Regions from separate parts of the Escherichia sp. MAL-1 genome, predicted to be linked through region 1. Evidence: predicted binding sites of a transcription regulator. Region 1 holds the regulator's gene; the other holds the start of a gene.
The links. Region 1 encodes LexA, which represses DNA repair genes until DNA is damaged. Its sites were predicted from a motif close to TNCTGTATGTACATACAGNA; they were not measured.

Region 1 (4,432 bases):
TAACTGCTCGCGGGTGAGTGAGCGCTGACGTGACGCCAGAAGCGCAGTACAGCACAGGTTCATGGCGTTTGCCGCGCCTGCGTTGTTAATGCGTACCATCAGATCGGCAGCAATATTATTGACCGTCGGCGTTAACCATGCCGGACGCACCGCTTCGATGGGATCGATAGATTCACGCCAGTCTGGTACGTGCTGGTTAAGGTAGGTCATCAACGGCATTGGTTCACCGAAGTTGACGTAACCCTGACCGAGATTACGCAGCTTGCTTAAACCGCGCAGCATCTGCGGCAGGCTCTCTTTCTCTTTCGTCGCGCCGCGCAGTTCTTTGGCGTAAGTACCCACTTCCATGACGTGCTCATAACCGATGTAGATCGGAATCAGCGTAATCGGACGCGTGCCGCCACGCAGCATCGCCTGAATGGTCATCGACAGCGTACCGGTTTTCGGATCCAGCAAACGCCCCGTGCGGGAACGACCGCCTTCCACGAAGTACTCGACGGAATAACCACGGCTGAACAGTTCGCCGAGATACTCACGGAAAACGGTGGAATAAAGTTTATTGCCTTTAAAAGTACGGCGAATAAAGAACGCCCCCAGACGGCGGAAAATCGGCCCGGCCGGCCAGAAGTTCAGGTTGATCCCAGCGGCGATATGCGGCGGCACCAGCCCCTGGTGATACAGCACGTAAGAAAGCAGCAGGTAGTCCATGTGGCTGCGGTGGCAAGGCACATATACCAGCTCATGACCGTCGTGGGCCAGCTGGCGAACGCGCTCGGCGTTATGGACGTTGATGCCCTGGTAAAGGCGGTTCCAGGTGAAGCCCAGAATACGGTCAGTCAGGCGAATCATCTCGTAAGAGAAATTCGCCGCAATCTCTTCCATCAGCGCAATCGCGTTCTGCTGCGCTTTTTCATGGGAGATTTTTTTGCTGCGCGCTTCATCTTCTACCGCTTTGGCAATGGCGCGGGAGGCGAGCAGCTTATTAAACAGATCCTGACGAGCAGGCAGACGTGGGCCCACAGCAGCCAGACGTTGACGGGCAAAGTGCATACGCGCCACGCGCGCCAGTTTCTGTGCGATAGTTTTATCCGTGCCGTGTTCATCCGCCATACGGCGCAGCGAAACTGACGGCGAGAAACGCACAAAACTGTCGCGACCGAGCCACAGTACGGCGAAAAATTTCTGTACGCCGTTAAGCATACGCAGCGGCGGGTTTACTTCGCCTTTTTCACGCCCCGGCGCGCGACCAAACATCACCGATACTGGCACCATCTGCACATCCAGATTTGGGTTGCTACGGTGCAAATCGAGATAGTCGTGGAACAGCTTAATAGACTCTTCTTTCGGCGTGTAATAGGTGAATACACGCGGCCCGCCGTGAATGAACACATAGCGCGGCAGTAGCGTGCCGTCGATTTCCAGCGGCTCTAACGGGTCAGGCAAGTCATGAGCCAGACACTGGGCGCGTAACGTCAGCAAATCTGCTTTCGAGTTGTACGGTAAAACGTACATAATTGGACGAGAGGTATCCAGCCCCAGTTCCGGGGCAGGATCTGCCGGAATAGACTTGCTTTTTACCAGGATGCTTAATGGTAAATTCAGTAATTTGTAGTAAATTCGTGGCCAGCCGGACATAAACGATGTAAAGCCTCTGGTTAATAATGCAAATGCGCGGCAAGGATAGCAGAAAGTCATGGGAAATTCTGTGGTATCCGCTCATGTTTCGCGCAGCGTTACGCAAACCCGAATCATCGGATTTAACGGTACACTGATATTGACGCTCATAATGTAAAAAGGTTCTTTCAATGGCCAATAATACCACTGGATTCACCCGAATTATCAAAGCTGCTGGCTATTCCTGGAAAGGTTTACGCGCTGCATGGATCAACGAAGCGGCATTCCGTCAGGAAGGCGTAGCGGTATTGTTGGCGGTGGTCATCGCCTGCTGGCTGGATGTGGACGCAATTACCCGCGTGCTGCTTATCAGCTCCGTGATGCTGGTGATGATTGTGGAAATCCTCAATAGCGCCATCGAAGCAGTGGTTGACCGAATTGGCTCTGAATACCATGAGCTTTCCGGACGCGCTAAAGATATGGGATCCGCCGCGGTGCTGATTGCGATTATCGTCGCCGTGATAACCTGGTGCATCCTGTTATGGTCGCATTTTGGATAACCCTTCCAGATTTCGATAAATCTCTGGTTTATTGTGCAGTTTATGGTTCCAAAATCGCCTTTTGCTGTATATACTCACAGCATAACTGTATATACACCCAGGGGGCGGAATGAAAGCGTTAACGGCCAGGCAACAAGAGGTGTTTGATCTCATCCGTGATCACATCAGCCAGACAGGTATGCCGCCGACGCGTGCGGAAATCGCGCAGCGTTTGGGGTTCCGTTCCCCAAACGCGGCTGAAGAACATCTGAAGGCGCTGGCACGCAAAGGCGTTATTGAAATTGTTTCCGGCGCATCACGCGGGATTCGTCTGTTGCAGGAAGAGGAAGAAGGGTTGCCGCTGGTAGGTCGTGTGGCTGCCGGTGAACCGCTTCTGGCGCAACAGCATATTGAAGGTCATTATCAGGTCGATCCTTCCTTGTTCAAGCCGAATGCTGATTTCCTGCTGCGCGTCAGCGGGATGTCGATGAAAGATATCGGCATTATGGATGGTGACTTGCTGGCAGTGCATAAAACTCAGGATGTACGTAACGGTCAGGTCGTTGTCGCACGTATTGATGACGAAGTTACCGTTAAGCGCCTGAAAAAACAGGGCAATAAAGTCGAACTGTTGCCAGAAAATAGCGAGTTTAAACCAATTGTCGTTGACCTTCGTCAGCAGAGCTTCACCATTGAAGGGCTGGCGGTTGGGGTTATTCGCAACGGCGACTGGCTGTAACATATCTCTGAGACCGCGATGCCGCCAGGCGTCGCGGTTTGTTTTTCATCTCTCTTCATCAGGCTTGTCTGCATGGCATTCCTCACTTCATCTGATAAAGCACTCTGGCATCTCGCCTTACCCATGATTTTCTCCAATATCACCGTTCCGTTGCTGGGACTGGTCGATACGGCGGTAATTGGTCATCTTGATAGCCCGGTTTATTTGGGCGGCGTGGCGGTTGGTGCAACGGCGACCAGCTTTCTCTTTATGCTGTTGCTGTTTTTACGCATGAGCACCACCGGGCTGACTGCGCAGGCTTATGGTGCCAAAAATCCTCAGGCATTAGCCCGTGCGCTGGTGCAACCGTTGCTGTTGGCGTTGGGGGCTGGGGCGTTAATTGCGCTGCTGCGTACACCGATTATCGATCTGGCTCTGCATATTGTTGGCGGTAGTGAAGCAGTCCTGGAACAGGCGCGGCGCTTTCTTGAAATCCGCTGGTTAAGCGCACCGGCGTCGCTGGCGAATCTGGTATTACTCGGTTGGTTACTCGGCGTGCAATATGCCCGTGCGCCAGTAATTTTGTTAGTGGTCGGCAATATCCTCAACATTGTGCTGGATGTCTGGCTAGTGATGGGGCTGCATATGAACGTGCAGGGCGCGGCGCTGGCGACGGTTATTGCGGAATATGCAACATTGCTGATTGGTCTGCTAATGGTGCGTAAAATCCTCAAACTACGCGGAATTTCCGGCGAAATGCTGAAAACTGCCTGGCGAGGAAACTTCCGTCGCTTGCTGGCGCTTAACCGCGATATCATGCTGCGTTCGCTGTTGTTGCAACTCTGTTTCGGCGCGATCACCGTACTTGGTGCGCGACTGGGGAGTGACATTATCGCTGTTAACGCGGTTCTGATGACGCTACTCACCTTTACCGCCTATGCGCTTGATGGTTTTGCCTACGCGGTTGAAGCGCACTCCGGTCAGGCATACGGTGCGCGCGACGGTAGCCAGTTGCTGGATGTATGGCGGGCAGCGTGCCGCCAGTCGGGGATTGTAGCGTTACTGTTTTCGGTGGTTTATTTGCTGGCAGGGGAACACATCATTGCGTTGCTGACGTCGTTAACCCAGATTCAGCAGCTGGCTGACCGCTATCTTATCTGGCAGGTGATTTTGCCGTTGGTTGGCGTCTGGTGTTATCTGCTGGACGGCATGTTTATAGGCGCAACGCGTGCCGCCGAAATGCGTAACAGTATGGCGGTGGCCGCCGCAGGTTTTGCGCTGACGCTCCTTACGCTGCCGTGGCTGGGTAATCATGGTTTGTGGCTGGCATTAACCGTCTTTCTGGCGTTGCGCGGGCTTTCTCTGGCGGCTATCTGGCGGCGTCACTGGCGTAACGGTACCTGGTTTGCCGCAACGTGACGGTTAAAAATTCTGAATAAATTATCCTAAGCCAAATTGCTGACTACACTTAATCTCACGTTCAGAAGAAAAGTGAACGTACTCTCATTCACAACCTAACGATGAGGTCTTGATTATGAATAAAGATGAAGCCGGCGGTAAC
Region 2 (4,432 bases), 230 kb from region 1:
GTACCAGGTTGTTGCGTCTGATTTAGATGGCACGTTACTTTCTCCCGACCATACGTTATCCCCTTACGCCAAAGAAACTCTGAAGCTGCTCACCGCGCGCGGCATCAACTTTGTGTTTGCGACCGGTCGTCACCACGTTGATGTGGGGCAAATTCGCGATAATCTGGAGATTAAGTCTTACATGATTACCTCCAATGGCGCGCGCGTTCACGATCTGGATGGCAATCTGATTTTTGCTCATAACCTGGATCGCGACATTGCCAGCGATCTGTTTGGCGTAGTCAACGACAATCCGGACATCATTACTAACGTTTATCGCGACGACGAATGGTTTATGAATCGCCATCGCCCGGAAGAGATGCGCTTTTTTAAAGAAGCGGTGTTCAAATATGCGCTGTATGAGCCTGGATTACTGGAGCCGGAAGGCGTCAGCAAAGTGTTCTTCACCTGCGATTCCCATGAACAACTGCTGCCGCTGGAGCAGGCGATTAACGCTCGTTGGGGCGATCGCGTCAACGTCAGTTTCTCTACCTTAACCTGTCTGGAAGTGATGGCGGGCGGCGTTTCAAAAGGCCATGCGCTGGAAGCGGTGGCGAAGAAACTGGGCTACAGCCTGAAGGATTGTATTGCGTTTGGTGACGGGATGAACGATGCCGAAATGCTGTCGATGGCGGGGAAAGGCTGCATTATGGGCAGCGCGCATCAACGGCTGAAAGATCTGCATCCGGAGCTGGAAGTGATTGGTACTAACGCCGAAGACGCGGTGCCGCATTATCTGCGTAAACTCTATTTATCGTAATCGTTCTTTATTTGGTCAGTTGTCAACCAGATACTTCGCTACAATGGATCCTCGTTAATCAAAGAGTTTTCCATTGTGGCGCTACTTATCATCACCACGATTCTGTGGGCCTTCTCCTTTAGCTTTTATGGCGAGTACCTTGCGGGGCACGTCGATAGCTATTTTGCGGCGCTGGTGCGTGTTGGCCTGGCGGCACTCGTTTTTCTGCCGTTTCTGCGTACCCGTGGCAATAGCCTGAAAACGGTCGGCCTGTATATGCTGGTGGGCGCGATGCAGCTTGGCGTGATGTATATGCTGAGTTTCCGCGCTTATCTCTACCTGACGGTTTCCGAGCTGCTGCTGTTCACCGTGCTGACGCCGCTCTACATCACGCTGATTTATGACATCATGAGTAAGCGCCGTCTGCGCTGGGGCTATGCCTTTAGCGCCTTGCTGGCGGTGATTGGTGCCGGGATTATTCGCTATGATCAGGTCACCGACCATTTCTGGACTGGCTTGCTGCTGGTGCAACTCTCCAATATCACTTTTGCCATTGGCATGGTGGGTTACAAACGCCTGATGGAAACTCGCCCGATGCCACAGCATAACGCCTTTGCGTGGTTCTATCTTGGCGCGTTTCTGGTGGCAGTGATTGCATGGTTCTTGCTGGGAAATGCGCAGAAAATGCCGCAAACCACGCTGCAATGGGGCATTCTGGTGTTTCTTGGCGTGGTGGCTTCCGGGATTGGCTACTTTATGTGGAACTACGGCGCGACGCAGGTGGACGCCGGAACGCTGGGCATTATGAATAATATGCACGTTCCGGCAGGGCTGCTGGTAAACCTGGCTATCTGGCACCAACAGCCGCACTGGCCAACGTTTATTACAGGCGCGCTGGTGATCCTGGCCTCACTGTGGGTGCATCGTAAGTGGGTCGCTCCGCGCTCTTCACAAACGGCAGATGATCGCAGGCGTGATTGCGCGCTGAGCGAATAAACGCTTCCGTAACTGGCTGACGCTGCTCGCCATCGCGCACGGCGGCGTACAGTCGGCTCCACAAGCCTTCGCCCAGGGTTTTGGTCACCACCAGACCCTGGCGCTCAAAACTCTCTACTACCCAATGCGGTAGCGCGGCAATACCCATCCGCGCGGCAACCATCTGAATCAACAATAAGGTGTTATCGACGCTTTTCAGTGACGGGCTGACGCCTGCCGGCTGAAGAAAATGCCGCCAGACATCCAGTCGACTACGCTGCACCGGATAAATTAATAGCGTCTCGCTGGCGAGATCTTCCGGTGTAATTCGCGTTTTCGCCGCCAGTGGATGGTCAGGTGCTAACACCAGACGCACTTCATAGTCGAACATCGGCGAATAATGCAGGCCACTGCGCGGCAGAATATCGGACGTCATTACCAGATCCAGCTCTCCCTGTTGCAAGGCGGGCTGCGGGTCAAACGTCACGCCCGATTTAAAATCCATCTCTACCTGCGGCCAGTTCTTATGGAAATTTTCTAACGCGGGTGTCAGCCACTGAATACAGCTATGGCACTCAATGGCAATGCGCAGACGCGTCTGCTGCGGTTCATTGCAGGCTTGCAGGGCCTGGCTAATTTGCGGCAGTACCTGGTTTGCCAGTTGCAACAGGATTTCTCCCTGCGGTGTAAAGCGTAGCGGCTGGCTCTTACGCACAAATAGCCGGAAGCCAAGGCGTTGTTCCAGATCGCTAAACTGGTGAGACAGGGCGGATTGCGTCTGATGCAACGTCGCCGCAGCGGCTGCGAGCGAGCCGCAGTTCCGCAACGCTTGTAGCGTTTTCAGGTGTTTTACTTCGATCATGAAAGTCCTTCACTTCGGCATGAATAATTTGCGCTTGAGGAATATACAGTAACCGCCAATTATGGATGTGTAAACATCTGGACGGCTAAATACTAAAAATTCCATAAGGGGCATATAATGACAATTCTTAATCACACCCTCGGTTTCCCTCGCGTTGGCCTGCGTCGCGAGCTGAAAAAAGCGCAAGAAAGTTATTGGGCGGGGAACTCCACGCGTGAAGAACTGCTGACAGTAGGGCGTGAACTGCGTGCTCGTCACTGGGATCAACAAAAGCAAGCGGGTATCGACCTGCTGCCGGTGGGCGATTTTGCCTGGTACGATCATGTACTGACCACCAGTTTGCTGCTGGGTAATGTTCCGCCACGTCATCAGAACAAAGACGGTTCGGTAGATATCGACACCCTGTTCCGTATTGGTCGTGGACGTGCGCCGACTGGCGAACCTGCGGCGGCAGCGGAAATGACCAAATGGTTTAACACCAACTATCACTACATGGTGCCGGAGTTCGTTAAAGGCCAACAGTTCAAACTGACCTGGACGCAGCTGCTGGAGGAAGTGGACGAGGCGCTGGCGCTGGGCCACAACGTTAAGCCTGTGCTGCTGGGGCCGGTTACTTACCTGTGGCTGGGGAAAGTGAAAGGTGAACAGTTTGACCGCCTTAGCCTGCTGAACGACATTCTGCCGGTTTATCAGCAAGTGCTGGCAGAACTGGCGAAACGCGGCATCGAGTGGGTACAGATTGATGAACCCGCGCTGGTACTGGAACTACCACAGGCGTGGCTGGACGCATACAAACCCGCTTACGACGCGCTCCAGGGACAGGTGAAACTGCTGCTGACCACCTATTTTGAAGGCGTAACGCCAAATCTCGACACGATTACTGCGCTGCCTGTTCAGGGGCTGCATGTGGACCTTGTACATGGTAAAGATGACGTTGTTGAACTGCACAAGCGCCTGCCTTCTGACTGGCTGCTGTCTGCGGGTCTGATCAATGGTCGTAACGTCTGGCGCGCCGATCTTACTGAGAAATATGCGCAAATTAAGGACATTGTCGGCAAACGTGATTTGTGGGTGGCATCTTCCTGCTCGTTGCTGCACAGCCCCATCGACCTGAGCGTGGAAACGCGTCTTGATGCAGAAGTGAAAAGCTGGTTTGCCTTCGCCCTACAAAAATGCCATGAACTGGCACTGCTGCGCGATGCGCTGAACAGTGGTGACACGGCAGCTCTGGCAGAGTGGAGCGCCCCAATTCAGGCGCGTCGTAACTCTACTCGTGTACATAATCCGGCGGTAGAAAAGCGTCTGGCGGCGATCACCGCCCAGGACAGCCAGCGTGCGAATGTCTATGAAGTGCGTGCCGAAGCCCAGCGTGCGCGTTTTAAACTGCCAGCGTGGCCGACCACCACGATTGGTTCTTTCCCGCAAACCACGGAAATTCGTACCCTGCGTCTGGATTTCAAAAAGGGTAATCTCGACGCCAATAACTACCGCACGGGCATTGCGGAACATATCAGGCAGGCCATTGTTGAGCAGGAACGTTTGGGACTGGATGTGCTGGTACATGGCGAGGCTGAGCGTAATGACATGGTGGAATACTTTGGCGAGCACCTCGACGGGTTTGTCTTTACGCAAAACGGTTGGGTACAGAGCTACGGTTCACGCTGCGTGAAGCCACCGATTGTTATTGGTGACGTTAGCCGCCCGGCACCGATCACCGTGGAGTGGGCGAAGTATGCGCAATCGCTGACTGATAAACCGGTAAAAGGGATGCTGACTGGCCCGGTGACCATTCTCTGCTGGTCGTTCCCGCGTGAAGA

Region 2: the regulator LexA is predicted to act here: its motif matches at 2,647-2,666, upstream of metR (HTH-type transcriptional regulator MetR).

The regions. Positions count from the first base shown of each region.
Region 1 is NZ_CM129609.1:4,572,432-4,576,863, reverse strand. Features, by position in the region: gene plsB (glycerol-3-phosphate 1-O-acyltransferase PlsB) at 1-1,635, opposite strand, end outside; gene dgkA (diacylglycerol kinase) at 1,806-2,174, shown strand; gene lexA (transcriptional repressor LexA) at 2,284-2,892, shown strand; gene dinF (MATE family efflux transporter DinF) at 2,965-4,290, shown strand; gene ACU8XX_RS22860 (CsbD family protein) at 4,406-4,432, shown strand, end outside.
Region 2 is NZ_CM129609.1:4,803,336-4,807,767, reverse strand. Features, by position in the region: gene yigL (sugar/pyridoxal phosphate phosphatase YigL) at 1-799, shown strand, start outside; gene bioP (biotin transporter) at 875-1,774, shown strand; gene metR (HTH-type transcriptional regulator MetR) at 1,662-2,615, opposite strand; gene metE (5-methyltetrahydropteroyltriglutamate--homocysteine S-methyltransferase) at 2,733-4,432, shown strand, end outside.